One region of the Mesorhizobium sp. B2-2-4 genome, then DNA from elsewhere that is predicted to be linked to it. Evidence: predicted binding sites of a transcription regulator. Region 1 holds the regulator's gene; each other region holds the start of a gene.
The links. Region 1 encodes LexA, which represses DNA repair genes until DNA is damaged. Its sites were predicted from a motif close to TGTTCNNNNTGTGTTCNG; they were not measured.
Positions count from the first base shown of each region.

Region 2: the regulator LexA is predicted to act here: its motif matches at 5,108-5,125, upstream of FJ959_RS06780 (2'-5' RNA ligase family protein).
Region 3: the regulator LexA is predicted to act here: its motif matches at 5,783-5,800, upstream of FJ959_RS06885 (PA0069 family radical SAM protein).
Region 4: the regulator LexA is predicted to act here: its motif matches at 4,385-4,402, upstream of FJ959_RS08140 (sel1 repeat family protein).

Region 1 covers NZ_VFWB01000011.1:162,288-169,683, reverse strand. The annotation lists gene FJ959_RS25760 (ComEC/Rec2 family competence protein) at 1-1,796, shown strand, start outside; gene lexA (transcriptional repressor LexA) at 1,790-2,533, opposite strand; gene FJ959_RS25750 (TetR/AcrR family transcriptional regulator C-terminal domain-containing protein) at 2,986-3,663, shown strand; gene kynU (kynureninase) at 3,660-4,907, shown strand; gene kynA (tryptophan 2,3-dioxygenase) at 4,971-5,807, opposite strand; gene FJ959_RS25735 (AMP-binding protein) at 5,804-7,396, opposite strand, start outside.
Region 2 covers NZ_VFWB01000002.1:356,885-364,280, reverse strand. The annotation lists gene FJ959_RS06815 (YbfB/YjiJ family MFS transporter) at 1-201, opposite strand, end outside; gene FJ959_RS06810 (hypothetical protein) at 278-478, opposite strand; gene FJ959_RS06805 (LysR substrate-binding domain-containing protein) at 572-1,564, shown strand; gene FJ959_RS06800 (aminopeptidase) at 1,561-2,817, shown strand; gene FJ959_RS06795 (DUF488 domain-containing protein) at 2,841-3,194, shown strand; gene FJ959_RS06790 (ArsC family reductase) at 3,381-3,734, opposite strand; gene FJ959_RS06785 (nuclear transport factor 2 family protein) at 3,952-4,305, opposite strand; gene FJ959_RS06780 (2'-5' RNA ligase family protein) at 4,437-5,087, opposite strand; gene FJ959_RS06775 (fumarylacetoacetate hydrolase family protein) at 5,344-6,501, shown strand; gene FJ959_RS32455 (hypothetical protein) at 6,652-6,780, shown strand; gene FJ959_RS06770 (substrate-binding domain-containing protein) at 6,774-7,396, shown strand, end outside.
Region 3 covers NZ_VFWB01000002.1:373,296-380,691, forward strand. The annotation lists gene FJ959_RS06850 (cell wall hydrolase) at 1-386, shown strand, start outside; gene FJ959_RS06855 (AtpZ/AtpI family protein) at 643-1,041, shown strand; gene FJ959_RS06860 (F0F1 ATP synthase subunit A) at 1,129-1,887, shown strand; gene FJ959_RS06865 (F0F1 ATP synthase subunit C) at 1,972-2,196, shown strand; gene FJ959_RS06870 (F0F1 ATP synthase subunit B) at 2,291-2,890, shown strand; gene FJ959_RS06875 (F0F1 ATP synthase subunit B) at 2,901-3,392, shown strand; gene FJ959_RS06880 (ribonuclease HII) at 3,716-4,411, opposite strand; gene FJ959_RS06885 (PA0069 family radical SAM protein) at 4,554-5,708, opposite strand; gene FJ959_RS06890 (glycosyltransferase) at 5,859-6,383, shown strand; gene FJ959_RS31580 (hypothetical protein) at 6,532-6,777, opposite strand; gene moaB (molybdenum cofactor biosynthesis protein B) at 7,100-7,396, opposite strand, start outside.
Region 4 covers NZ_VFWB01000002.1:640,428-647,823, reverse strand. The annotation lists gene FJ959_RS08155 (O-acetyl-ADP-ribose deacetylase) at 1-367, shown strand, start outside; gene FJ959_RS08150 (acetyl/propionyl/methylcrotonyl-CoA carboxylase subunit alpha) at 349-2,310, shown strand; gene FJ959_RS08145 (branched-chain amino acid ABC transporter substrate-binding protein) at 2,464-3,585, opposite strand; gene FJ959_RS08140 (sel1 repeat family protein) at 3,985-4,251, opposite strand; gene FJ959_RS08135 (DUF2147 domain-containing protein) at 4,697-5,038, shown strand; gene FJ959_RS08130 (hypothetical protein) at 5,338-5,829, opposite strand; gene FJ959_RS32460 (hypothetical protein) at 5,842-6,510, opposite strand; gene FJ959_RS31595 (hypothetical protein) at 7,094-7,252, shown strand; gene FJ959_RS08120 (hypothetical protein) at 7,306-7,396, shown strand, end outside.

The sequences.
Region 1 (7,396 bases):
GCAAGGTGCCGGCTGAAGTGACGGCCGGTTCGCTCGTGACCGGCTATGCCAGGCTGTTGCCGCCGACCGGACCGGTGCGGCCGGACAGCTACGACTTTTCCTTCGACAGCTACTTCGCCGGCATAGGCGCCAGCGGCTTCTTTCTCGGCAACCCCAAAATCGTCTCAGCCGATGACAGGCCGCTGTGGGCCGCCCTTTCAGCCGCCATCGAGAGTGCTCGCGAAAGCATTGCCGACCATATCAGGGGCAGCATCGGCGGCGCCGAGGGCGAGATCGCCGCGGCGCTGATCGTGGGTGTGCGCGCCGGGATTCCCGACGAGATCAATGAAGCGATGCGACGCACCGGCATCTACCACATCATCTCAATTTCCGGGCTGCACATGGCGCTGGTCGCCGGCACGGTCACGGGTCTGCTGCGTGGCGGCTTCGCGCTGTTCCCGAATTTTTCCTCCCGCCGGCCGGTCAAGAAATACGCGGCCGCGGCGGCACTTTTCTCCATCGCCGCCTACCTCGTCATTTCGGGCGTCGTTGTCGCCGCCGAACGCAGCTTCATCATGCTGGCGGTGATGCTGATCGCCGTTCTGTTCGATCGGGCGGCACTCACCATGCGCAATCTGGCTATTTCGGCGATCGCCGTCATCGTGGTGTCGCCGCACGAGGTGGTAGGGCCGAGCTTCCAGATGTCCTTCGCCGCCACCGCGGCCCTGGTCGGCGCCTATGCCGGCTGGTCGGATCGCAAAGCCGACAAAGCGCGGACCCCGCCGCCGCAACGGACCTTGCCTGGCCTGCTGACGCGAAAATTGCTGCTGGCGACAGGTGGGCTGGCGATGACCTCGATTATCGCGGGAAGCGCCACGGCGCTTTTCGCCATCTGGCATTTCCAGCGCGTGTCGCCGCTCAGCCTGTTCGCCAATCTTGCCGTCATGCCGATCGTTTCGGTCGTGATGTTCCTTGCGGTTGCCAGCGCGCTGCTGATGCCGTTCGGGTTCGATGGACCATCCCTTTATCTGATGGGCAAGGGACTGACCGCGATGATCGCCATATCAGGATGGATCTCGCAACGCTCGCCGGTCGACGCGGTCGGGTTGATTTCGCAGCAATCCGTCCTTCTGGTGGCGATCGCCCTGGTCATCGCGACGATGGCCACGACATGGCTGCGGCTGGCGGCACTTCCCTTCGCGCTCGCCGGCCTGTTGACCGTCTCGGACACGCGCACGCCGGACGTGCTGATTTCGGAGGATGCCCGCCTGGTGGCGTTGCCGATCGGCGGCGGCGAGCTCGCGATCAACCGGGCGCGCCCGAACGAATTCACCGTCGATAATTGGAAACGCGCGCTGAAGTCCGAAACCATCGTTGCGCCGGAACTGTTCGACAGCGGAGACCGACAGTTCGACATCTTCGATCCCGCGCAACTTCCGGCGGGAGCGCCTTTCTATTGCTTCACGGGCCTGTGCATGGCCCGGCATACCTCGGGGGCGATCATCGCGCAGGTGGAGGATCGCAAGGACGCCTGGAGGGCCTGCTCCTATGCGGATCTGATCGTCATCAACGACCCCGCGGGCTACGATCCCTGCCACAATCCGCTGGTTCTCGTCATCACCAAGCGGCAGCTCGCTCGCAAGGGAAGTGCCGCCGTCTTCTTCGACCAGCAATCGGCGACGGCACCGGCACGGGTCAGCTTTGCCGTCGACAGGCCATATCGGCCCTGGCACGAACAGCGGAAATTCTCACGCGAGGCAAGGGGACTGCCGCCTTACCGTAAACCCGAAAAGCCCACCGCCGACCCCGCTCAGTAGCGCCTGATCAGGCCGACCAGCTTGCCTTGCACCTTGACCCTGTCCGGTCCGAAAATACGTGTTTCATAGGCCGGATTGGCAGCCTCGAGCGCAATCGAAGCACCCTTTCGGCGGAAGCGCTTCAGCGTTGCTTCCTCCTCGTCCACCAGGGCCACGATGATCTCGCCGGGACTTGCGGTGTCGGCATTGCGGATGATGACCGTGTCGCCGTCGAAAATGCCGGCCTCGATCATCGAATCGCCCTTGACCTCCAGCGCATAGTGTTCGCCGCCCATGATCATGTCAGGCGGCACTGAAATGGAATGCGTCTGATGCTGGATGGCGTCGATCGGCACACCCGCTGCGATGCGACCCATGACCGGGATCGACACCGCTGAAACCGCGTCGTCGTCATTGCCGGCAGCGGGCAGACGCGAAGACGTCGCCGGCTTGATCTGCCGGCTAGGGCTGCTGCCCTGTCCGAGGCTGCCCTGGATGACGCTCGGGGAGAACTTCTTTGCCGCGTTAAGACCCGGCGCGATCGAGTCCGGCAGGCGCAGCACCTCCAGCGCGCGCGCCCGGTTGGGCAGGCGGCGAATGAAGCCGCGCTCCTCCAACGCCGTGATCAGCCGATGAATTCCCGACTTGGAGGCGAGGTCCAGCGCTTCCTTCATCTCGTCGAAGGACGGCGGAATGCCGCTTTCCTTCAGCCGTTCATGGATGAACATCAAGAGTTCATGTTGCTTGCGCGTGAGCATGGCGGCCCCCAAAGGCATTGCACGAAGGGTCTGGAACCAGAATCAGAAAACAAACCCAGAACAAACACTATCTGTTCCAGTTGTGTTCCGCAACCATTTAAAGTTTAATGAATTTGTTAAGGCGACGGAAACGAAATGCCCTCCCGCAGCCAGCATCCTGCCAGCGCGGTCCGTCGTCAATGCGCTCCCGGGCCCTTTGAAACTATTTTGGTTAATGGCCTGTGGCCCGACCGGTCTCCACTCTTGGCACAAGCCTGCAAGCTGGGTGACCGGCAGGTGCGGGGTGCGTTTGGGCGGATTAGAAACCCCTGCGGCTCGTGAACGAAACGAAACCAAAATGCCAACTTCCGCCGGAAAACGGCCAGACACCACCACTGGTCGCGACGGGCTGCGTTCGTTCGTTCGCTTGACGAAACCGTATAATAATGTACGGTTTTCGAAGAGGAACACCAATGACCACGCCGAAGCAGGCCGCGCGACGCGAACGGATAGAGGAGGCCGCCTATGCGGTGCTCCGGGAAGCCGGCTACAAGAGCGCCTCCCTGCTTGCTATCGCCAAGCGGGCATCGGCCTCGAACGAAACCCTCTACAACTGGTACGGCAACAAGCAGACCCTGTTTCGATCCTTGATCGAAGCCAATGCGGGAGAGGCAAGGAAGCTGCTGGAGGACGCCCTTCACCAGGCGCGCGATCCGCTCGAAACCCTGAACTTGCTCGGGCCAGTCCTGCTGACCCTCGTGACGGGCGACAAGGCGGTGGCGCTCAATCGCGCCGCGGCCGGCGACGTCAACGATACAGGCACGCTTGGCCAATCGATCGCGCAATTCGGCCGCAATACCATAATGCCGCTTGTTGGCGACCTGCTTCGAACCGCAAGTCGGGCCGGCCCGATCGCCTGTGACGATCCTGCCGAAGCCGCCGACATCTACATCAGTCTTTTGATCGGCGATCTCCAGGTTCGCCGGATCGTTGGGGTGCTCGAGGAACTGCCTCGGGCGGAAATCGAGCAAAGATCGAACCGGGCGTTCACCCTGTTCTTGCGCCTCTATGCGGCCAGCCCTTGCCCGGGCGGCAAAACAGCCGGCCCGTTTCCAGGGCGCTCTTCTCACCGAGGAACATCGCGACCATGAGCAAAATTCCCGATCTCGCAGCGATCGAGGCAATGGACACCGCGGATCCGCTGCGTGCCATGCGTGACCGCTTCACCTTGCCCCAGGGGGTGATCTATCTCGACGGCAATTCGCTGGGCGCCGCTTCGCCAGCCGTGTTCGGCGAGCTGCAGAAGGCCGCCACGCAGGAGTGGGCGCAGGATCTCATCCGCGCCTGGAACACCGCCGGCTGGTTCGACATGCCGGTCGAACTCGGCGACCAACTCGGGCGCCTGATCGGGGCCGCCGCCGGCCAGACGGTGGTCTGCGATACCACCTCGATCAACATCTACAAGGTGCTGCATGCGGCACTCGGGATGCGGCCGGACAGGTCAGTCATCATCGCCGAGGGGGACAGCTTTCCGACCGATCTCTATATGGCCGAAGGCGTTGCCTCGACGCGGCCGGGCACGGTGCTGCGGCTCGAGGGTGTCGATGCGCCGACCATAGAAGAACTGATCGACGAGCGGGTCGCGGTCATCCTGGTCAACCACGTCAACTACAAATCCGGGCAGTTACGCGACATGGCCGCGCTGACGCGGACGGCACATGATGCCGGCGCGCTGATTGTCTGGGATCTCTGCCATACCGCCGGCGCCTTGCCCGTCGAGCTCGACCGTTCGAATGCCGATTTCGCCGTTGGCTGCACCTACAAATATCTCAATGGCGGCCCGGGTGCCCCGGCCTTCATCTACGCGGCCGAGCGCCACCATGGCGATGTCCGCCAGCCGCTCAGCGGCTGGTGGGGCCATGCGCGGCCATTCGCCTTCGAACAGGGTTTTGCTGCCGGCACAGGCATCCGCCGGTTTCTCTGCGGCACGCAGCCTGTGCTGTCGATGCGCGCGCTCAAAGGGGCGCTCGATGTCTGGAACGACGTCGACATGGCAGAGGTGCGCAGGAAGAGCATGGCGTTGACCGATCTGTTCATCCAACTGGTCGAGGCAAAATGCGGCGCCTACGGCCTCGAACTCGAAAGCCCGCGCGATGGCAATGAGCGCGGCAGCCAGGTTTCGTTCCTCCACCCGCATGGCTATCAGGTGATGCGGGCCTTGATCGAGCGCGGCGTGATCGGCGATTTCCGCGCGCCATCCACGATTCGCTTCGGCTTTACGCCGCTTTATGTCGGCTATGTCGATGTCTGGCAGGCTGTCGAGGTGCTGGAAGACATTTTGCGCACGGACGCGTGGCAGGAGGCGCGTTTCGCCGTCAAGGCGGCGGTGACTTAAGAGCCTGTCGCTCAGAAAAGCGCAGTGGGTTCGGGATAACGATATGCAGTCGGCAAAGCTACGTCAGAGCCGGGTGCGGACCTTCCACAGCTCCGGGAACAACTCCACCTCCAGCATCTTCTTCAGGTAGGACGCGCCCGATGTGCCGCCGGTGCCGCGCTTCATACCGATGATGCGCTCGACCGTGGTGACGTGGTTGAAGCGCCAACGGCGGAAATAATCCTCGAAATCGACCAGCTTCTCGGCGAGTTCGTAGAACATCCAGTAGCGCTGCGGGTCGCGGTAGATGATCTGCCAGGCGACAAGGACCTCTTCGTTCTCGGTCCGCGTTTCGCGCCAGTCCGTACGCCTTGCGTCGGCACCGATGTCGAAGCCGTTACGGGCGAGCAGCAGCAGCGCCTCGTCGTAGAGCGACGGTTGCGCCAGGATCGCCTCCAGTTTCTCGCTGAGGTCCGGCCGGTGCTTGTGCGGTCCGAGCATTGCGAGATTGCGGTTGCCGGCCATGAACTCGATGGCACGGTACTGCCACGACTGGAAGCCCGAGGACTGGCCAAGCGCGTCGCGGAACTCGGTGTATTCGCTGGGCGTCATCGTGCGCAGCACGTCCCAGGCATTGTTGAGCTGCTCGAAGATGCGGGCGACGCGCGAAAGCATCTTGAAGCTCGGTTCGAGACGGTCGGCGCGGATGGAGCGGATTGCGGCGCCGATTTCGTGCAGCGCGAGCTTCATCCAGAGTTCCGATGTCTGGTGCTGGATGATGAACAGCATCTCGTCATGGGCTGACGAAAGCGGCTCCTGCGCCTCGAGCACCTTTTCCAGATGCAGATAGTCGCTGTAGGACATGCGCTCCTTGAACGACATTTCCGCGCCCTCGGCGGACGGGTCGTAGGGCTTGCTCAATTGATCTTCTCCGCGCGCAGCCGGAAGCGCTGGATCTTGCCGGTCTGCGTCTTGGGCAAAGCGGCGATGAATTTTACCGAGCGCGGATATTTGTAGGGCGCGATCGTGGCCTTGACGTGATCCTGCAGACGCTTGACGGTCATTGCGTCTGGCGCCACGCCTTGCACGAGCACCACATGAGCCTCGACGATCTGGCCGCGCTCGGCATCCTCGGCGCCCACCACCGCGCATTCGGCGACATCGGCATGCGCCAGCAGCGCCGCTTCGACCTCTGGGCCGGCGATGTTGTAGCCGGCACTGACGATCATGTCGTCGGAGCGCGCTGCGAAGTGGAAAAAACCGTCCTCGTCCTGCCAGAACGTGTCGCCGGTGAGGTTCCACCCGTCGCGGACATAGTCGCTCTGCCTGGCATCGGCCATGTAGCGGCAGCCGGTCGGTCCCCGCACCGCGAGCCTGCCCGCGGTGCCGCGCGGCACTTCGCGCATTTCGTCGTCGACGACGCGCGCCTGATAGCCGCCAACGGCCTTGCCGGTGGAGGCAGGCTTCATGTCATCGAAGCGGTTGGAGATGAAAATATGCAGCATTTCCGTGGCGCCGATGCCGTCAAGGATCGGCTTTCCGGTTTTCTCAGTCCATTCCTCGAACACCGGCGCCGGCAAGGTTTCGCCGGCCGAAACGGCGACGCGCAGCGACGATAAATCGGCCCCTTCGTCCATGGCCTTGAGCATTGCGCGATAGGCGGTGGGCGCGGTGAAGGAGATCGTCGCTTTGTAGGTTTCGATGATGTGGACCATGTTGGGCGGCGTTGCCTGTTCCAGCAGCGTCGCCGCGGCGCCGAAACGCAGCGGGAAGATGGCGAGCCCGCCAAGGCCAAAGGTGAAGGCCAGGGGCGGCGAGCCGACGAAGATGTCGTCAGGCGTCACCTGCAGGATCTCGCGGGCGTAGGCGTCGGCGATGATCAGGAGGTCGCGGTGAAAATGCATCGTCGCCTTCGGCACGCCTGTCGTGCCTGAGGTGAAGCCGAGCAGGGCGACGTCGTCACGCCCGGTCTGCACCGCGGTAAACGTCACGGGCTTGTCGAGGGCGGCGCGATCGAGTTCGGCGTCGTGGTTGGCGGTGCCGTCGAAGCCGATGACCTGCTTGAGGAACGCGCTGTCCTTGGCGCAGGCGGTCATCTCGTCCATCAGCCTGGTGTCGCACAGCGCTGTGGTGATTTCGGCCTTGTCGACGATCTTGGCGAGTTCGCCGGCGCGCAGCATCGGCATCGTGTTGACCACGACGGCGCCGACCTTGGTGGCGGCCAGCCAGCAGGCCACCATTGCGGGGTTGTTGGCCGAGCGGATCAGCACCCGGTTGCCTGGCTTGACGCCGTAATTCTCGACCAGCGCATGCGCCAGCCTGTTCGTCCAGTCGGATAATTCCTTGTAGGTGCGGCGGCGGCCGTTGCCGATCAGCGCGGTGTGGTCGCCCAACCCTTTCTCGACCAGCCTGTCGGTCAGTTCGACGCCGGCATTGAGCCGTTCGGGATAGTCGAAGCCGTCGAGCAGGAAGTCCGGCCATTGATCCGGCGGCGGCAGGTTATCGCGCGT
Region 2 (7,396 bases), on a different contig from region 1:
CGCCGCGGCGAAGGCGCCGGCGAGGTAGCCGAGATAATTGGCTGACGCGATCCAGCCCGCATCGGCCGCCGACAGATGGAGTTCTTCCATCATGCCGGGCAGGATCGGCGTATAGACGAAACGACCAATGCCCATGGCGACAGCCATGGCGATCATGCCGGCGAAAGCGAACCGCAGCGCTGTTGAGGTGGCGGATGTCATCGCGGTGCACAATAAGTGCGAAGACCGGCGACACAACGTGCTTGCGTTGGGCCAGGCGCCGGACCGTCAGCACCAATCAGCGGCAGCCCGCTTGCGCCGTCTCGTGGGCGGTGCGTCGCGCCGTCAGCCGGAACGGTATGTCGCCGAGCTCACGCTCCGACATGGCGTCGAGCACGGGATGCGCAAGCGGATCGGCCAGCCAGGCGACCGCTTCGCCACCGTATGGCGGCTCGTGCACAGGGAATACTATCTTGAGCGACGATAACAGCCTCAACATGTCAGCCTCCGCAGGCCTGTCCCGTGAATAAAGTCTGCGTTTTCGGCATCACTTTCAATTGAGATTTCAGCCCCGCTGGTTTAGAAAAACTCAATGGCCATGCTCAACCGCGTCCACCTCAACGGCCTTCGCGCCGTGGAGACCGTCGCCCGTCTCGGCTCGCTCGCCGCGGCCGCCGGCGAACTCAACGTTTCGGCCAGCGCCGTTAGCCAGCAGATAAAGCGCGTGGAGCAGCAGCTCGGCCAGGCCGTGTTCGAGCGAACGACCAAGGGGCTGGTCCTGACCGAATTCGGCGCCATGTTCGCGATGCGCCTCGGCGCGGGTTTCCGCGAGCTCACCCAGGCCGTGGCGCTGGCCGACGAGGCGCGCCAATGCACGCTGGTGGTTTCCGTGGCGCCGGCATTCGCCTCGAAATGGCTGCTGCCGCGGCTGTCGCATCACTTCACCCGGCATCCCAACGTGCTGTTGCGCATCGACGCCTCGGTGCGGCTGGCCGACCTCGACCATTCCGATATCGATATCGCCATCCGGCTCGGCGACGGCACATGGCCGGCCGGCAAGGCGGAGTTGCTTTTGGCACAAGAGGTGTTCCCGGTCTGCGCACCCTCGATAGCGAAGAAACTGAAATCGATCGAAGACCTTGCCCAGACCTGCGCGATCACCGACGAACGGGCGATGATCAACTGGGAAAGCTGGTTCGCCGCGGCCGGTGTCGAACCCGTCACCTTCTTGAAGGGCGCTCGCTTCACCGATCCGATGCTTTGCCTGGAATCGGCGATTGCCGGCCATGGCGTGATGCTGGGCTGGCAGTTGCTCGCCGCCGACGCGCTGGCCGACGGGCGGCTCGTCGCGCCGTTCGGGATCCGCGCCCAGAGCGGGCTTGGCTATTGGCTGGTGACCTCCGCCGCCAAGGCCGAAAGCCGCAAGGTCCGGGATTTCAAGCTCTGGATCCGGGAAGAGATCGAGGCGACGATGGCGCAGTTCGGCTCAGCGAAGGCGGGCACGAGCGACGCGATCACGGTGGAAAGCACCGTGGCGCCGGTCTATGTAGAGTCCGACATCAAACTACGGCAGGCAGGATCATGACCACACATTCGCGCGGCGTTTCCGCAACGATCGACCCGGTGAAGCTCGACAGGCTGGCCGAAGTCGCCATCAAGGTGGGGCTGCAATTGCAGCCCGGGCAGGACCTGGTGCTGACCTCCTCCATCGCCGCGCTGCCGCTGACCCGGCGCATCGTCGAGCATGCCTACAAGGCCGGCGCGGGGCTGGTGACGCCGATCTTCAACGATGACGAGATCACGCTGGCGCGCTTTCGTTATGGCGCGGACGCCGGCTTCGACCGCGCCGCCGGCTGGCTCTATGAAGGCATGGCCAAAGCCTTCTCCAACAATGCGGCGCGACTTGCCGTGCGCGGCGAGGATCCCTCGCTTTTGTCGGCGCAGGACCCGGCGAAAGTGGCGCGCGCCAACAAGGCCAATTCGATGGCCTACCAGCCGGCGTTGGAAAAGATCACCGGCTTCGACATCAACTGGAACATCGTCGCCTATCCCGATCTCGCCTGGGCCAAGCAGGTCTTCCCCGATGATGCCGACGACGTTGCGGTGGCCAAGCTCGCCGACGCCATCTTTGCCGCCTCGCGGGTGGACGTGGAAGATCCGATCGGCAACTGGAAGGCGCACAATGCCGCCCTTCGCAGCCGCACCGAATGGCTCAACGGCCATGCTTTCCATGCGCTTCATTTCACCGGGCCGGGCACCGACCTGACGGTCGGGCTGGCCGACGGCCATGAATGGATGGGCGGCGCCTCCACCGCCAAGAACGGCGTCACTTGCAATCCCAACATCCCGACCGAGGAGGTCTTCACCACGCCGCATGCACGGCGGGTGGAAGGCCATGTTTCATCGACCAAGCCGCTCTCCTACCAGGGCACGCTGATCGACGAGATCTCGGTGCGTTTCGAGGGCGGCAGGATCGTCGAGGCGAAGGCTTCGAAGGGCGAGGACGTGCTGAAGAAAGTGCTGGACACCGACGAGGGCGCACGCCGGCTTGGCGAAGTGGCGCTGGTGCCGCATTCCTCGCCGATCTCGGCGAGCGGCCTGTTGTTCTTCAACACGCTGTTCGACGAAAACGCCGCCTGCCACATCGCGCTCGGCCAGTGCTATTCGAAGTGCTTCGTCGACGGCGCCTCGCTCAGCCAGGCCGAGATCGCGGAGCGCGGCGGCAACAAGAGCTTCATCCACATCGACTGGATGATCGGCTCGGACAAGATCGACATCGACGGCGTCGGCAAGGACGGCAGCCGCGTGCCGGTCATGCGCAAGGGCGAGTGGGCCTGACGGGAGCGCACGAAGGAGAGCGGATGGCCTTCGAGATCGCGGTCAAACGGGTGTATGAACCACCCTCGCTCGATGACGGGCAGCGGGTCCTGGTCGATCGTGTCTGGCCACGTGGCGTCAGCAAGGAGCATGCCGCGCTGGCGCTATGGCTGAAGGACATCGCGCCGAGTACCGACTTGCGCAAGTGGTTCGGGCACGAGCCCGAACGATGGGCCGAGTTCCAGAAGCGGTATCGTGCCGAACTGGAAGGCAATGGCGAGGCCGTGGCGCAACTGCGCGCCCTGCTCCGCGACGGCAAGGTGACGCTGCTCTACGGCGCCCATGACGAGGCGCACAACAATGCCGTGGTACTGGCGGGGTATCTGAGAGGACAGTGACCTGTCCCTTCGTCATCCTCGGGCTTGACCCGAGGATCCATGCCGTGACGTCCGTCCGGAAATGCAACGGAGCAGAATCTGCACGGCTGCGACGCCCAAAAGTCACGGCATGGATCCTAGGGTCTGCGCCGCGTCGCTTCGCTCCTTGCTCCGCCCTAGGATGACGAACTGAGAGTGTACCGCGCCCTACTTCCCGACCACCGCCGCCTCATAAACATCCGGCTTGAACCCGACCAGGATGCGGTCGCCAACCTCGAGCACAGGCCGTTTGATCATCGTCGGCTTGGCCAGCATCAGTGCCTTGGCCTTCTTTTCATCCAGGCTCTGCTTATCCTTGTCCGGCAACTCGCGGAACGTCGTGCTGCCCTTATTGAGCAGCTTTTCCCAGCCGACCTTGCGGACCCAGCCATCCAGCCTGCCCGCCTCGATGCCTTCCGCCCGATAGTCGTGGAACCGATAAGCCACTGTATGGCCCTCCAGCCAGACGCGGGCCTTCCTGATCGTGTCGCAGGTGGTGATGCCGTACATGGTGATCGTCAAAACAGGTGCCTTTCGGACTTCGAATCTGGCCGCAGATTAAGCAGCCCCCGCGCGCTTTGCCAGCGGCCCGGCAGAACCATCGAGGAGCAAGTTTCTTCACTAGCGGGCGCGCGGTCGCCGATCCGTGACGACGACGTCCATAGGGTCGGATAGCGGCCAGGACATGATCCTGGCCGCTAGGATGCGGCGAAATGTGCCGCCAGCCGGGAAACCCGCCTCAATAATAGAAGCGCTCTTCGGCAATCTTGCCGTTCTTGACCGTGTACAGGCCAACCTCATCCATGGTGACACGCTGGCCCGTGGCCTTGGGCGTTATGTCAAATGTAAAGCGTACGGCGAACTGGTCGCCGTTGACATAAGGGCCCTCGACCGAGCCGCCATGGACTTCGTTGTTTTCCTGCCACCACTGGCCTTTCTGCTTGACGGCGTCCTTGCCGCGGCAGACGGCCATCGGCCCCTCCATGGCCTCATAGCTGACGATGTCGTCGGCGTTGTATTTCTCGGCAGCACTTTCGTAGTCACCGCGCTTGAGAAGCTCCGTGAAATCCTTGGCAATTTCCGTGTTGGTCATGTGTTCCTCCTGTTCAGACGCATTGCAAATAGGGAAAGGTTGGCGGCCTGCCATCGTCGTGCCGTCTGGTAGCTGACATGCCATGTCAGGATGATGGACCGCGCGGACTATGCGAGGACGATTCCAGGCTCTCACATGGCGGGCAGTGCATCGTCCTGACCGGTCAGCCGCCAGCGTCCGGGCTGCTTGTAGGCGCCTTTCCCAATGAGACTGTGGATCAGCACAAAATCCCGGACAGTCCAGCCGATCGGATCGATCGACCGCTCGCGAATGCTGGGAACGCCCACTTCATCACGAAGCAATGTGACATGCGGTTCGATGGACCTGGTGAGAAAGGGTTTTAGCGGGCTGTCCGAGATCACCGCCGTCAGGTCACGCCAGAACTTCTGCAGCGACGGATTGCCATCGCTGCCGCGCAGGACCAGTGCACCACCGCCAAAAGCCGACAGGCGATCGAACGAGACCTCGAAGGGCTTCGCAACGATCATCGATCCGATATGACAGGCGGCCTCTGCCAACTCCTGCGGGTACTCCTCATGGTCGCCGAGGCCGACAAGCGAGATGTGGATGTGATTTTCCGGAACCAGCCAGCCTTGCAATCCGAACTCACGGTTCAAGGCAATGGCCTTTCGCGCGAGACGACCAGCAATCGCGCTGCCGACGAGGATGGCAAAGAACAGCCGGTGGAAATGCTTCCCGGCCTGTTCCCATCGGAAAAAGGCCTGGCCGTTCTTCGCGGTTCCGAATGCGGGTTGCCCACTCATACTGATCTCGTCCGCCAATTGACTCAGGGCGAGCATACTAGAACAAAACGAGAACAAACGCAAGCCGAAAAATGACGCAGGCGTTGGGGCTCCCGCACCGCCGCATGCATCCAACCCCCGACGGAGTGCTTCCTTGCGGTACGCCAATCGCCGACGACGCCGGCAGACATGGCGCCTGGCTCACCACAAACGGGATAGACCTTTGACAGGAATCCGGTGAAAGTGCCGCGCCGAACCAGCAAGCCGCATTTTTGATGATCAGAGGACCGCACGCATGACAAACCCGATGCATCTGCCCGCCGAAGGCCTTTTTGTCGGGCGCGCCAGAAGCAGCGACGCCTCGCATCCCCTGGTGGTCACGGTGCGTGATGGCACCGTCTTCGACATCACGTCGAGCACGGCGCCGACCGTGCGCGATATCTGCGAGATGGCCGATCCGGCCGGTTATGTGCGCTCGGCCAAGGGCAAGCCGATCGGCTCGCTCGATGATATCGCGGCCAACAGTTTCGAGGCCGCGCGTGATCCGGCAAGGCCCTATCTCATCTCCCCCGTCGACCTGCAGGCGATCAAGGCCTCGGGCGTCACCTTCGTCGTCAGCCTTTTGGAACGCGTCATCGAGGAACAGGCGCGCGGTTCGGCGGAAAAGGCCGACGCCATCCGCGCCGACATTGCCGGGCTGATCGGCCACGATCTGTCCAAGCTCAAGCCCGGTTCGCCGGAAGCGATGGAGATCAAGGCCAAGCTCATCGCACGCGGCGCCTGGTCGCAATATCTGGAAGTGGGCATCGGCCCCGACGCCGAGATCTTCACCAAATGCCAGCCGATGGCCTCGGTCGGCTTCGGCGCCGATGTCGGCCTGCATCCCGTCTCGACCTGGAACAATCCGGAGCCGGAGATCGCCATGATCGCCGCCTCAAGCGGCAGGATCGTCGGCGCCACCATCGGCAACGACGTCAATTTGCGCGATGTCGAAGGGCGTTCCGCACTGCTGCTCGGCAAGGCCAAGGACAACAACGCCTCCGCCTCGCTTGGGCCTTTCATCCGCCTGTTCGACGGCACGTTCTCGATCGACGACGTAAAGCGGGCCGTGGTCCGGCTGAAAGTGGAAGGTGAGGACGGGTTCTCGCTGGAGGGCGCGAGCTCGATGGCCGAGATCAGCCGCTCGCCGGAAGAGCTCGTTGCCGCCGCCATGGGCCCGCATCACCAGTACCCGGACGGCCTGGCGCTCTATCTCGGCACCATGTTCGTGCCTTCGAAGGACCGCGGCGAGAAGGGCAAGGGGTTTACCCACAAGGTCGGCGACATCGTCACCATCTCGTCGGAGAAATTCGGCGCGCTGGTCAACCGGGTGCGACTGTCGCCGGACTGCCCGCACTGGACCTACGGCGCCAGCCATCTGATGCGCGATCTTGCCAGGGCCGGCCTCCTCTAGCTCTGGGTTCACCCGAGGGCGGTCAATCATCGCTCCGGCGATCCTCGAGGCCGGTATCGCCTGCCGCGAAAAATCATCCGAACTGATGCAATCTGATGGGACCGCTGATGGCGTCCCGTCAGGCGCCGACTACGACTGACAGGCGGAGGCTTGCCATTTGTCGAAAAAGAGGATGCTCTGATCATCCAACACGGCGTTGGCGAGGAGGACGCGGTCTTGCCCGATCAAGAGGGCGGTTTCGAACTGATCAGTTTCAAACGGGAGGAAATCAAATGCTGACACGGCTAAGAGTGGTTCTATACGGCCTGCTGGTCGCGCTGACGGTCATTCCGGCGGCGGCGCAGGCCAAGACGTTCTACTGGATTTCACATGGCGGCCCGGCCGATCCGGTCTGGACATACTTCCTTGCCGGCGCCAAGCAATGGGCCAAGGACACCGGCAATACCGTCAACACCTCGTTCCACAATGGCGACGTCGCCTCGCAGCAGGAGGCGGTGCGGGCCGCGATCTCGGCCAAGGCCGACGGCATCACCACCACCAGCCCCGATCCGGGCAGCCTTGTCGAGATCGTCAAGGAAGCCCGCGCGGCCAACATTCCGATCATCAATTTCAACACGCCCGATCCCAAGGCCAATTTCAACGCCTATGTCGGCGGCGACAATGTCACCTTCGGCAAGCACTGGGCGCAGTATCTGGTCGACAAGGGCCTGGTGAAGAAGGGCGACTTCGTCTGGATGCCTGTCGAGATTCCCGGCGCCACCTACGGCGTGCAGGAAGAGGAAGGCATCAAGAGCGTGTTCGAGCCGCTCGGCATCACCTATGAGGTGACCGAGGCGACGCTCGACCAGGCCGAGGTGATCAACCGCATGGTCGACTATCTCACCGCCAACAAGGC
Region 3 (7,396 bases), on a different contig from region 1:
CCAACGGCATCTATTTCGAGGCGCGGGGCGAATCCGTGCGCGGCCAGGCCGCCGTCGCCCAGGTCATCCTCAACCGTGTCCGCAATCCGGCCTATCCCAATTCGATCTGCGGCGTCGTCTACCAGAACGACAGCTGGTTCAACCGTTGCCAGTTCTCCTTCGCCTGCGACGGCAGGAAGAAGCGCATCGACAACCCGGTCGCCTACAAGACTGCGCAGGACGTCGGCATGGCGGTGACCGCCGGCAAGGTCTTCATTCCCGAAGTCGGATCGTCGACCCACTATTATGCCAATTACGTCCATCCCAACTGGGCGCGCACGATGCAGAAGATGACCAAGATCGGCCTGCATATCTTCTATCGCACCTATGGCGGCGGCTGGAGCTGAACGCCCGATAGGCGTCCATATTTTTGCGCGGCTGCGCGGTCTCTCGAAGAGCCGTCGCGCGGAGGATTCGCGCAAGGCGTCCGCGTCGCCATGGCGGGCACGATGTCGCACCTCTATACTGCATTGATTTCATTGTATAAAATACATGGTAACGAACTTCCGCCCGTGGCTTGACGGGCGCAAACCCTCTAACTATGTTGCCGGCGACTTTAGAAGCGGACGGACGGTGACGGTCTGCCCGGGCAGGGGGGTTGCGATGGCCGATGAAACTGGGCCAGGCGGAACCGGAGAAACCGGCCGCGGCAAGCAGCACGAAGCCGCCATCCGCGACGACGAACTTGAGCGCCGCCGGCGTGAACTTGAAGCATCGCTTGCGACAAGGCGGCCGGACCGGCTCGAGGGGAAAGATGCGAAACCAGTGACCGGGTACGGTCAGGCACTCAAGCTGTCCAGCGAGTTCATCGCCGGGGTGGTGGTCGGTGCCGCCATCGGCTGGATCATCGACCGTCTGGCGGGGACATCGCCATGGGGTCTGATCGTGTTTCTGCTGCTTGGTTTTGGCGCGGGCGTGCTCAATGTCATGCGTTCGGCAGGCGTTGTGGCGGAATTCGGACAGGGCGACAAATCGCGCTCTGGCCGCGACGACAGCAAGTGACCGCTCTTCAGGCGGCATTTGGAAATAGCCGCCTTTCGACGGGCGGCATGGTAACAAGGCCGCATGCGGCACTGACGGGGTTTGAACGTGGCAGCTGACAAGGTCGATCCGATCCACCAGTTCCATATCAACAAGCTGATACCGATCGATATCGGTGGCTACGACTTGTCCTTTACCAATTCGGCGCTGTTCATGGTCGCGACCGTTGTCGTCGCTGCGGCATTCCTGTTTCTGACGACGTCGAGCCGCAGCCTCGTTCCCGGCCGGCTGCAATCGATCTCCGAAATGGCCTATGAATTCGTCGGCAACATGTTGCGCGACGCCGCCGGCACGCAGGGCATGAAGTTCTTTCCCTTCGTGTTTTCCCTGTTCATGTTCGTGCTGGTCGCCAACCTGCTTGGCCTGTTCCCGTATTTCTTCACCGTCACCAGCCACATCATCGTCACCTTCGGCCTCGCCGTCTTGGTTATCGGCACCGTGATTGTCTACGGTTTCGGCAAGCACGGCCTTGGTTTCCTCAAGCTGTTCGTGCCGCAAGGCGTGCCGGTGTTCCTGCTGCCGCTGGTGGTGCTGATCGAAGTGATCTCCTTCGTCTCGCGCCCCGTCAGCCTCTCGGTTCGTCTGTTCGCCAACATGCTCGCCGGGCACATCACGCTGAAGGTCTTCTCCGGCTTCGTGGTCAGCCTCTCGGCGCTGGGCGCGGTCGGCGTCGCTGGCTCGGTGCTGCCGCTGGCGATGGCCGTGGCGTTGACCGCGCTCGAACTGCTGGTCGCCTTCCTTCAGGCCTATGTCTTCGCGGTGCTGACCTGCATGTACCTCAACGACGCCCTGCACCCGGGGCACTGATAAAAAATTTCCGGCGCAAGAGTTTTCAACATTGCCGCCGGAATGGAATCGCAACGGAATTTCAGATCCAAAGGAGTTGAACAAATGGACGTAGAAGCAGCAAAGTACATCGGCGCCGGCATCGCTTGCCTCGGCATGGGCGGCGCGGGCATTGGCCTCGGCAACATCTTCGGCAGCTATCTCTCGGGCGCGCTGCGCAACCCGTCGGCCGCCGATGGCCAGTTCGGCCGTCTGATCTTCGGCTTCGCCGTGACCGAAGCTCTGGGCATCTTCTCGCTTCTCATCGCGCTGCTGGCCCTGTTCGGCTGAGCCCCTGTTTGGCTGAGCCGCTATTTGGCTAAGCTATGGGAAGATTGGACAGGCCGGCCGCGAGAGCGGCGGGTCTGATATCAGGGGATAGTCCATGTTCGTGACATCTGCCTTTGCGCAAGAGTCCGCGCCTGCCACCGAGGCTGGCCACGCTGCGACGGAAGGCGACACGCATTCCGGCACCAGCGTGCCTGCCGAGGCTCATGGCATGTTTCCGCCATTCGATCCGGCGACGTTTCCGTCGCAGCTTCTTTGGCTGGCGATCACGTTCGGGCTCTTCTACCTCTTCCTGAAGAGGGTGGTGGTGCCGCGCGTCGGCGGCATCATCGATGTCCGCAACGACCGTATCAGCCAGGATCTCGATCAGGCCGCGAAGTTGAAGGGCGAGGCCGACGCCGCCGTTGCTGCTTACGAGCAGGAGCTGGCGGAAGCCAAGAAAAACGCCAACGCCATCGGCCAGCAGGCCAATGACGCGGCCAAGGCGGAAGCCGAGACCGCGCGCAAGAAGATCGAGGCCGCGCTCGACGAGAAGCTCGGCGAGGCCGAGGCGCGCATTTCTTCCATCAAGGCCAACGCCATGAAGGAAGTCGGCAGCATCGCCGAGGACACTGCCTCGGCGATCGTCGAGGCGCTGGTCGGCGGCAAGGCCAGCAAGGCCGAGATTGCGGCCGCGGTCAAGTCCGTGGCCGGGTGAGGAGCGCATCATGGACGCCACATCTCTTGCAACGCTCTGGGCCACGATCGCCCTGGTCATCTTTTTGGGTATCGCCATCTACATCAAGGTGCCCCGCCTGATCGCCAAGGCGCTCGATGCCCGCGCCGCCAGGATCAGCAGCGAGCTTGACGAGGCGCGCAGGCTGCGCGAGGAGGCCCAGCAGTTGCTTGGCCAATACCAGCGCAAGCGCAAGGAAGCCGAGCAGGAGGCCGCGGACATCGTCGCCGCGGCCAAGCGCGAAGCCGAACTGCTCGCCGCCGAGGCGCACAAGAAGACCGAGGACTACGTCGCGCGGCGCACCGCTCTTGCCGAACAGAAGATCGGCCAGGCCGAGCGCGAGGCGATCGGCGAAGTGCGCGCCAGCGCCGTCGACATCGCCGTCGAAGCCGCTCGCACGCTGCTCGCCGGCAAGATCGACGCCAAGGCGGGAGCCGACCTGTTCAAGACCTCGCTCGCCGATGTGAAGGCGAAGCTGAACTGAGTTGAAAACAACAGAAATGAAAAAAGCCGCCTGGGAAACCCGGCGGCTTTTTTGTTGTGGCGCGGAGGTCAACGCTGCCGATCTCCCCTCTCGTGGGGGAGATGCCCGGCAGGGCAGAGGGGGGGCGCGAAGGAACGCCAGCGCTCGATTCAAAATCAGCTGAATTGGGTGCCGATAGTGCAGGGAACCTGGGCAAGACTAACTGATAGGCTGGAGGGACAGCGCCCCCCTCTGTCCTGCCGGACGTCTCCCCCACGAGGGGGGAGATTGGCTGTCACCGCCGCTTTCGCCAATCCTACCAACGCAAGATAGATCGAGCCGCCCTAATCCAGCCCGGCGAAGCTCTCTTCTTCCACCACCTCGGCACCTTCAAGCCTGAATGGCGCGAACGACACGCGGTGCAGCCGCGCCACCGGCCCGTGCGTCTCGATCGCGGTGCGATGGCGGACCGTGGCATAGCCCATATGCACTTCGAAGCCATAGTGCTGGTGATGGCTGCCGCAGCCGCACATCATGCGGTCGCGCATCACCTTGGCGACGATCGAGGCGGCGGCGATGGATTGCGAGCGCTGGTCGCCCTTGATCAGCGCGCGCCCCGTGCAAGGCAGGCCCGGCGGCACGTCGCGCCCATCGGCAAGCGCGAGCTTCGGCTGCACCGGCAGGCCGGCGACCGCACGGCGCATCGCCTCCAGGCTCGCCTTGAGGATGTTACTGCCGTCAATGCCCTCGGCGCTGACCGAGGCCATCGACACGCCGAGCGCGGAGCCGATGATGCGCACGAACAGCGCCTCGCGTTGCAAATGGCTGAGCCGTTTGGAATCGTCGAGGCCGTCGGGGATGTTGGCAGGGTCGAGCACGACCGCAGCCGCCACCACCGGTCCGGCCAGCGGGCCGCGTCCGGCCTCGTCCATCCCCGCGACCGGCCACAGGCCTTCGGCCATCGCCTTCGTCTCGAAGGAGAAATCGGGTTTCTCGACGATTTCGAAGAGAGGCGGAGAATCAGAACGCGCGCGAGCCATGTTGCGGCGAGGTTCGCATCGGCTCTGATTCTCCGCAAGTCCCTCCGGGTCGGGTGGGGCGCCGGACCGGGAGGGCACCGTCTGCAGGCCGGGGCAGGCCGGACGGGATTTTTTCGCCACGGCGGCAAACAGCCGCGGTCGTTCAAAGCAGCATCAACTGCTCCTGGTCCTTGCCGGCGGCGACGAACTGGTCGGTCCGCAGCGTGCGCCGCTCGGCATTGAGACCGAGCCGCTTGGCGGTGATTTCGAAGCGCCGGCCGATCTGCCAGGCGTAAGGACCCGCGCCCTTCATGCGCTTGCCCCATTCCGAATCGTAATCCTTGCCCTCGCGCATCGAGCGGATCAGCGACATCACATGGCGATAGCGGTCGGGATAGTGGCGCAGCAGCCAGTCCTTGAAGATCGGGCTGACCTCGAGCGGCAGGCGCAGCACGACATAGCCCGCCTCGCGTGCGCCGGCATGGTGCGCCGAATCGAGGATGCGTTCCATCTCCTGATCGGTCAGCCCGGGGATGATCGGCGCGACCATGACCGAAGCAGGGATGCCGGCATCCGCAAGCTGCCTGATCGCCTCCAGCCGCTTGGCCGGCGTCGAGGCCCGTGGCTCCATGGTGCGCGCCAGCATGCGGTCGAGCGTGGTCACCGACAACGCCACCTTGGCGAGGCCCCGTTCAGCCATGCGTGACAAGATGTCGATATCGCGCGTCACCAGGGCGGATTTGGTGACGATGCCGACCGGGTGGCCGCGCGCCTCCAGCACTTCGAGGATCTCGCGCATGATCCGGTACTGCTTCTCGATCGGCTGGTAGGGATCGGTATTGGTGCCGATGGCGATGGTTCGCGGCTGGTAACCGTCCTTCGACAGTTCCTTGTCGAGCAGGCGCGCCGCGTCGGGCTTGGCGAACAGTTTGGATTCGAAATCCAGCCCCGGCGACAGGCCCATGAAACTGTGCGTCGGCCGCGCAAAGCAATAGACGCAGCCATGCTCGCAGCCGCGATAGGGATTGATCGAGCGGTCGAAGGAGATGTCGGGCGATTCATTGCGGGTGATTATGGTACGCGGCTTCTCGACCTGCACCTCGGTCTTGAAGGGAGGCAGTTCCTCCAGCGAGTTCCAGCCATCGTCGAAGACATGCCGGCTGACCGGCTCGAACCGGCCGGACGGGTTGATGCCTGCCGACCGGCCGCGGTTGCGGTCCGGACGCACGCGCATGCCGCTCTGCTCGATCATAGCATTGGCTATTTCGGCTCGTCCTGCTCCGAAGGCGGCAATGTCGGCGCGCATGATCGGTTCCATCTTCGCCCGCTCCCAGGGACTGTCCATGTTGTTTCGAATCGCTCTGCTCATGAATTTAATCCTATTTGCCGAACGAGAACAAAGCAAGAACTTTCTATGGTGCGCCGCAAAAACTGGCGCTGCGTTCCGCTTTCCGCTATTCGGCAAATGATGCTCACCGTTCTCATAGAGACCCACAATGACGAGGAGGGCCTCGCTCGCACCCTGGCGACGCTGATCGGCGGCGCGGTCGAGGGCGTGGTGCGCGAGGTCATCGTTTGCGACACCGGTTCCACCGACCAGACCCATCGCGTCGCCGAGCATGCCGGGTGCCAGTATGCGACCGACGGCGTCGCGGCGGCCATCCGGCACGCGAAAGGCGATTGGCTGTTGCTGCTGGAACCGGGCGCGCGGCTGGTCGACGGATGGATCGACGAGGTCGTTGCGCATACAGCGAGGCAAACCATGGCGGCGCGGTTTTCACGCACACGCGCCGGCCGCGCGCCATTCCTGGCCCGTATCTTCTCGGGAAACCGTGCCTTGGCCGACGGGCTGCTGATCAGCAAGCGCCAGGCCACATCCTTGTCGAAAAGAGCCGGCAGCGCCGAGGCTCTCGCTCGCGGCCTGGCGACCAAGCGGCTGGATGCCGAAATCTGGGCCGCTCCGGCAAAACAAGAGCACCGCCCGTCCAAATGATTTTGCAGCTGCTCTGTCTACGTGCGTTGCACATGTGACGCGCAGCCAGTTTCCGATCACGCGGGTGCCGGCGCGCAGGCCGCGGCTGATGATGGAAGTGGTTTCGGTGTCTCGCGGTCCTCGCGCCGGTGCTTCCACGGCGAGCCGGTCATTCGCTAAAACGCATCTCGACAGGCATCCAGCGAAGACGACGTCTGGCTTGACGCTCTGCCTTGCTTTCCGCGTCGTAGTCGACCGGGATCGGTTCCTGACTGAACGACCTTTGATCGTCCAGGGCGTTGATGATGACGATTGCCCTGGCATCGTCCTCTCCGGCGATTGCGGCGGTATAGACACCGCATTCACCGCAGATCAGGTAGTCGGCCGTCCCCAATCCAAAACGGTATTTCTTCAATCGCTGGATGTCCTTGACTGAGATGATCAGCCTGCCGTCCGGATCGGCGACGGCGCGCGAGCCATGCTTGGTACAGAACGAGCACTGGCAGGCGCGAACCTCGATTGTCGATGGATCGAGCTCGGTTGAAAATCGAAGGTGTATGTTGCCGCAATGGCACCCGCCATTATGCACTGTCATCGCGTCCGCCCGTCTTCAACGGCGATGGCCGCCGCCGCGAGACGATACGTCCTGCCGCATCCGGTTTGGAATGGTCTTTCGAAGGCGAAGGCGGTGTTCTGCCTGGCAAACGCGGCGTGAAACCAGCGCCTTGCCTCGGCTTTCACGGAGCCGACATGCCGCGCCGCAGGTGCTCGTCCAGGCGCGGCATGATCTCGACGAAGTTGCAGGGCATGTGCCGGTAGTCGAGCTGCGCCTTCAAGATGCCGTCCCAGGCATCCTTGCAGGCGCCGGGCGAGCCCGGCAGCACAAAGACGAAGGTGGCGTTGACGACGCCGCCGGTCGCCCGGCTCTGGATCGTGGAGGTGCCGATCTTGTCGTAGGAAATGCGGTGGAACACCTCGGAAAAACCATCCATGCGCTTTTCGAAGATCGGCTCCAGCGCGTCCGGCGTCACGTC
Region 4 (7,396 bases), on a different contig from region 1:
GACCAAGGGCTATCGGCTGCCGGCCCGCTACGTCATCCATACGGTCGGTCCAGTCTGGCAGGGCGGCGGCAAGGGCGAGGCGGAGTTGCTCGCCTCCTGCTATCGGCGTTCGCTCGAAATCGCCGCCGAGAAGGAATGCCGCTCGGTCGCCTTTCCGGCGATCTCGACGGGCATCTACCGCTATCCGAGGGATGAGGCGGCAGCAATTGCAGTCGGCGCCGTAAATAGCTTCTTGAGCGGAAATACGACGCCGCAGACCGTCATCTTCTGCTGCTTCGACGAACAAATGGCCGAACTATACCGTGAGGCCGTTGCTTCCTCGAGGCGAACGCAGTCTACGGAGGTTTCATGTTCACAAAGATCCTGATCGCCAACCGAGGCGAGATCGCATGCCGGGTGATCCGCACGGCGCGCAGGATGGGGGTGCGCACGGTTGCCGTCTATTCCGATGCCGATGCGAAATCCCTGCATGTCGAGATGGCCGACGAGGCGGTACATATCGGTGCCTCGCCTGTCAGCGACAGCTATCTGCGCGGCGACAAGATCGTCGCGGCCGCCTTGGCGACAGGCTCGCAAGCCGTTCATCCCGGCTATGGCTTCCTGTCGGAAAATCCTGATTTCGTCGACCAGGTGGCGGCCGCGGGGCTCACCTTCATCGGCCCGTCGGCGGCCTCTATCCGCGCCATGGGGCTGAAGGATGCCGCCAAACGGCTGATGGAAAAGGCCGGCGTGCCCGTCGTGCCGGGCTACCATGGCGAGGCGCAGGAGATCGTGATCCTGGCCTCCAAGGCACGCGAAATCGGCTACCCCGTGCTGATCAAGGCGCGGGCCGGCGGCGGCGGCAAGGGAATGCGCCGGGTCGAGCACCCCGATGAGTTCTCCGAAGCGCTGTCCAGCGCACGACGCGAGGCGAAATCCGCTTTTGGCGACGACCGTGTACTGGTGGAAAAATATATCGACAAACCGCGCCACATCGAGGTGCAGGTTTTCGGCGACAATTTCGGCAATGCCGTCCATCTGTTCGAACGCGACTGCTCGGCGCAGCGACGCCATCAGAAGGTTATCGAGGAAGCCCCCGCCCCCGGCATGACCGAGGCGTTACGCAAGGCGATGACCGAGGCGGCGGTGAAGGCCGCCAAGGCGATCAGCTACTGCGGTGCCGGCACCATCGAATTCATCGTCGATGCCTCGCAAGGCCTGACGCCTGACCGCTTCTGGTTCATGGAGATGAACACGAGGTTGCAGGTCGAGCACCCGGTCACCGAGATGGTCACCGGCACTGATCTGGTAGAATGGCAGTTGCGGGTCGCATCCGGCGAGAAGCTGCCGAAAACGCAAGGCGAGATAAAGCTAGCCGGCCACGCCTTCGAGGCGCGCCTCTATGCCGAGGATGCCGCAAGGGAGTTTCTGCCTGCGACCGGCACGCTGCATCATCTGAAATTTCCCGACATGGTTCCCCAAGGGGCCGCCATGCGTGTCGAAACCGGGGTGCGGGCCGGCGACGCCATTTCTCCCTATTATGATCCGATGATCGCCAAGCTGGTGGTGCATGGCGGGGACAGGCCGGCTGCGCTGGAGGCACTCGGCGCGGCGCTTGCGCGAACCGAAGTCGCCGGTTCGATCGTCAATACCGCCTTCCTCGCCGCGCTGGTGACCGATCCGGACTTTTCGGCGGGCGACGTCGATACCGGCCTGATAGGCCGCCACCAGCAGGCGCTGACCGAGATTGCGCCGCCGAGCGGCGAAACGGTCGCGGCCGCGGCCATAGCGGCCTCCGGGGCGGGCGCGCTGCCGGCATCGGACGATCCATGGTCGTCGCTTGCCGGCTACACGCATTTCCATGGCATGGCACGACAGATCCGGCTGAAGTTTGGCGAGGACGATATTCTGGCAAGGGTTTCGGTACGACCAGACCGGCGTTCCCAGGTGACGCTCCATGCACCCTATGACAGCGCCAATTCGCATGACCTTCGCGCCGTTCCTCGCCTCGCCCGCTGGCCAGGCCACATCACGATATTCGAAGGCGCGGCCGGCTATACGTTCGCGGTGCCGGACCCGTTGGCCAGAGGCGATGATGCGGCGGCGGCGTCAGGCAGTTTGCGCGCGCCGATGCCGGGACTGGTCAAGCTTGTGCGGGCGACAAAGGGCGATACGGTGATGAAGGGGCAACCGCTGCTTATTCTCGAGGCGATGAAGATGGAGCACACCATCGCCGCGCCGCATGATGGTGTGATCGCCGAGATCGCCACCGAGGGCGCGCAGGTTACCGACGGCACTGTGCTGGTGCGGTTCGAGGATATGCAAGGCTGACAGCCTCGCTGCCGGATGCCAAGCGTCCCTGTCCTGCCGGACAGAGAGAGGCGCCGTAGAATGTCGACCGCCGTTATATGTCCATGGCAAGACACACAGGCAGAAATGAAATGGCCGGGACGAGCCCGGCCATTTCATCGATATAGGCAGCGATTACGGCTGGATCGGCGCATACTTGCCGTCGTGCCACTGGTTGATGTCGTAGCTGGCGTTCTTGAGGTCGCCCTTCTCGTCGAAGGTGACATTGCCGACAACCGTGCTGATTGGCTGCCCGTTCTTCAGCGCCTCGGCGACCTTGGCCGGATCATCGCTGCCGGCACGCTTGATGCCTTCCGCAAAGGCCTGGATCGTGGCGTAGGAGAATAGCGTGAAGCCTTCCGGCACGAAACCGCCGGCTTTGATCTTCTCGACGGCTGCCTTGGCTTCCGGCTTTGCCTGAGGATCCGACGGGAAGACGAACATGGTCCCTTCGCCGGCCGGGCCGGCAACCTGCCAGAATTCCGGCGAGGCTATCGAATCCGGCATGATCAGCTGGAACTTGATGCCCTGTTCCGCCGACTGGCGCAGGATCAGGCCAGCCTCCGGGTGGTAACCGCCGAAATAGACAACGTCGGCCTTGAGGTCCTTGAGCTTGGTGACGAGCGCCGAATAGTCCTTTTCGCCGGCATTGATGCCTTCATAGTCCACTTCCTTCAGGCCGCCGGCATTCATCGTGGCCTTGACCGCATCGGCAACGCCCTGACCGTAGGCACTCTTGTCATGCAGGATGACGACGTTCTTGCCGGCATACTTCTTCGCGATCCAGGGGCCGATGAAGGCACCCTGCGCATCGTCACGCGTATAGAGGCGCATGATCGTCGGCCAGCCGGCCTTCGCTGCGGCGTCGGTCAGCACCGGGTTCGAGGAGGCCGGGCTCATCATCAGGGCACCGGCTTCGGCATAGACGGCGGAAGCCGGAATGCTCGAACCCGAGCAAGCGTGGCCGTCGATGAACTTGACGCCATTGGCGACGATACGGTTGGCGACCGAAACCGCCTGCTTCGGGTCGCACTGGTCATCCTCGATATCGAGCTTGATCTGGCGACCGTCGACACCGCCGGCGGCATTGATCGCGTCGGCGGCAGCCTGCGCGCCCTGCTTGAACTGATCGCCAATGGTGGCGAGCTGTCCGGTCATCGGACCGACCACCGAAAAGGTGATGTCGTCGGCATAGGCGACCGGCGCGCTCATCATCAGGCCGAAAATGGCCGCGTTCAAAATACTCAATTTTTTCATTGCGGTATGACTCCTCCACTCACGCGCGGCCGCCCCGGCCACGCTTCTTCCAGAGAGGCGGGACAATTTCATCCTTCGTGTGGCCTGTCTAGGCGCATTGGCGGCGCTCGATTAGGCCTGCGAAGCATCTCTGGAGCAAAAAGGCAAAAGCCGCGCCGGCCTTGTTCCGGCCGGTCGCGGCTTTGCCTGTCGAGCTGTTCCTCAAGCGCCCCCGCACTCGAACCCAACTCGCCTTCCCTGTCTTCCTGCTGGCCCTGATCCTACCGAACATCGGATCATGGCCGCCGCGCCGCTGGCCCTGTAGGGCGTGCCGCGTTCTTGGTTTTGTCGCGTGGCCGTCTTACCGCGGCCTTGTCCTTGCCTGGCGGACCAGAAGGCCGCCCTGCCTTATCTCTAAATTCAGTGCATCGTCATCCATTCGCGGGCTTCGCGCAGCGCCTTGGCGATCTCGACCTTCGACATCGCAGCCGACAGTTCCGAACGCAATTCCGCAGCGCGGGCCGAACCCTTGATCGCGGCGATGTTGAACCATTTGTGGGCGGCGACGACATCGGTCTCGCAATCGCGGCCCGTCGCATACATCATCCCCAGTTCGAAAAGAATGTCGGCCTGGGCAGTTGCCCCCATGGCGCCGAAGCCTGCTTCAAGCATTTCAAAACGTGCCATTTTCAATCCTCTCTTCCGGCCCTGTCTGGCTCCCGAGAGCTGCCTCCGTTTGTCTGCCCGGGCTGCTCTTTCGATGCTTTCGAGAATGCCGCGCAGGCTTGAATCCGTCGTTAAATGGCGTGCTTAATTTGAGGAAAACAAAGCTAAAACAATAGGTAAACGTGGAAATTCGTTAAGGATACAAAGCCAGCGATTCAGCCGGATAGCGCCAAATTTGACGAAAATTTTCGCGAGCGGAATCAACACTCCGCTAACCACGCGAAACAAACGCCGCGCATGCATGCATTCATTTCCCTGCCGACATTGCTTCCGTCGGCGCTTCTGAATTGCCAAAGCTTCCGCTGCGGCACCGCTTTTGTTTTGCGGGGAGCTGGATTAGCTTACGTTTGCGTAAGCGGCAGACCGGCGAGGCGGAGCCTCCTGCCGGGTATCCAAGGGAGGAAAGATGTTTCGAAAACCAAGCCTGGCCCTGGCGGCCACTTTGATCCTGACCGGTGTGGCCTGGGCCGATCCGATCGAGGGAAACTGGAAGACGCAGGCCGGCGATACCGCGGCCATCGGGGGCTCCGGTTCATTTTCCATCACGCTGAAGTCTGGCAAATATGCCGGCAAGACCATCGGTTCGCTCAAGGCGTCCGGCGACAACAAATACGCCGGCAGCATAACCGACCCGGCAAACGACAAGACCTATTCCGGCAAGGCGACACTGTCGGGCACCTCGCTGAAAATGAGCGGTTGCGTGCTCGGCGGGCTGATCTGCAAGAGCCAGACCTGGACTAGACAGTAACTCTGCAGGGGCAGTACGACAACGTAAAACAGAAATGCTTCTACGTCGATGACGATAGGAATGGGGTGATCATCTCCGGCCCCGACCAGATTGACAGGAGGACATGCGACGGCGCAATGCGCACGGCGAAGAAGGCTATCTGGGCAACGAAGATTGAGCTTAGAAGATATTGGCGATATGTGCTGAGCGAACAATGACGATGTGCCTGTGGCACGGTCTTGAGACGCGCGCACGGCCGTGTTCAGCAGCGGACTGATTACGCCATGGCGTCGCACGATAGCGTCACCGCCCTCGTCTATCTACGGCCAAAGTGGGATAGCCGTCATCAAACTACGGTTGGCGTGTCTGAAATTGTCTAACTGTCCCGCAAATCCGTAGACTGCCTTTTCGCCGTGCAGATAGTTATTGCGCAGCCGGTGTATTATCAGCAGCAATGCAATGAGACGTTGACGGCCATCGACAACAGCCCCTTCAAAGACCGGCTTTACGTGTTGCTGCCATGCCTGATTAGTCAGTCGAAGGTCGTGGAAATGCTTAGTCTGATAGCCGCCCTGGTAAAATCGATCTTGGTAGTACACCAAAGCTTCTGTGAAGACCACGGAGTTTGGATTGACGACCGGGGCCAGGCCATTCACGGTAGCTATTATAGAATTCACATTTGCTGCCTTGCCGGTAGCTGAAAGCTCGAAGAGGCCCCACAACACCGGAAAGTCTCTTATCGCAGTCTTCTCTGCTGCCGATAACTTCGACCACCCGAAAGCATTCTTGCTAAGCCAACCTCCGACGTTCATCTCGACACCCGCTCAACCTCTCGCTCTTCCTTTTTTTGACGCACCTTTGGGAGTTGCAGACTTAGACGCGGCTTTGGTGGCTGCGCGTTTGGGAGCGGCTGCTGTGGGTTTGAGCGTGGGTTTGGCGGCTGTGGGTTTGGACGCGGGTTTCGCAGCGGCTGCCTTGGGCCCTGTCGCGATCATGGCGTTGGGCTTCTCAGGACGAAGCTTGTACGCGATCCTTTGCTCGGTTGTTCTCGTCAGCACATCCCCGCCCCGCATCGTAATGTTTTTAGCCGATTTGCCGGTTCGTGACGGCCCCGGCGCAGGAGGGGCTGGCGGCGGCTCTGGAGGAACGGAAGACGTCACTGCCGGAGCAACGGGCGACGCAACTGCTGCGAATTCCATCGGTGCCGGGAGGCTGTTTTTGAGAACCTCTTCAGTTGTCTTTAGATGCTCGACAACTGAGAACTTCGTGAACCGAACCATGAAGAGCCCGACCACAAACAAAACGACACCGGGAGGTGCGTCTGAAAGGCTCGTTTCGAACCCGACCATCTTTGCTACGAAGGAAGTCTTACCGAGCGCCCCATAGAGAGCGAGAGCCCCGCCGACAACTATCGACGTAAAGCCCAGAAACAGACCGAAGACTGAGTAAGCGAACTTCAGTTTTATTCCAAGTCGATGGATATCGTCCGCCACATCTCACCCCCTGCCCTCGGGATTTCAATAGCATGAAGTCGACTCGATAAGACAGGTATCATGCTGATTATGCACACCTTGAGGTTGGTCGATGGGCGTAAGGGCGGACGGCTGTTTATGCGAACGCTTGTCCGAGAAAGTGAACTGACATTAGGTATCGGACATTTTCTAAAAAAATCTGTTTCGGTATTTGCGTATAGAGCCCAGCCTCTTCCCCCCGTGGCCCCTTAGGAAACCTCAGGGTCCTCTCCTATCCCGCGTGGCCACTGCTACGGCTTTGGCTCAACCCGTCTGGGTGGACGGACAGGTACTTTGCCCGTGTTTCGCGTCGTACATGTCGTACATTCTGCAAAATAAAAGTCTGATCTGGCACAAGCTCTGATCGACCCCATCCTTGCGACATGAAAACGGGGGGCCCCGTTTTCGTTTCATGATCCTGGCATGCTGTGCCGGCAGCCATGCTCCTTATGGCCAGCGCCGCCTCAAAATCCATCAACCGATTTGAACGGCAGATGAACGTCCGCATCAGAGCCGGTTCAGTCGTGCCCGGGCATTCTCCTGCGTGTTGAAGGAGACACGACCAATGCTCGCCCGCCGCTTCACCATCGTCTGCCTGCTGGTGAGCCTGTTTGGAATGTTCTTCGCCATCCTCGTCGCCGAAGCGGGCCGTCAGGCCCGTTCCTGGGACGAGGCCAGTTCCAGAACCTGCCGCCTCGCCTGCCCGACCACCCTTCGCCCCTGAGACAGAAACCAAAGACCTGACCAAACCAAGACCTCGAAAGAAAAGCAAAGACCATGAACCGCATCGCCGCCAACCTCTTCAAAACCGTTCGGCTTCTGCCGCGGGCGGCGCTCATCCTGGCGTTTCTTGCCGCGCCGGTCCTGG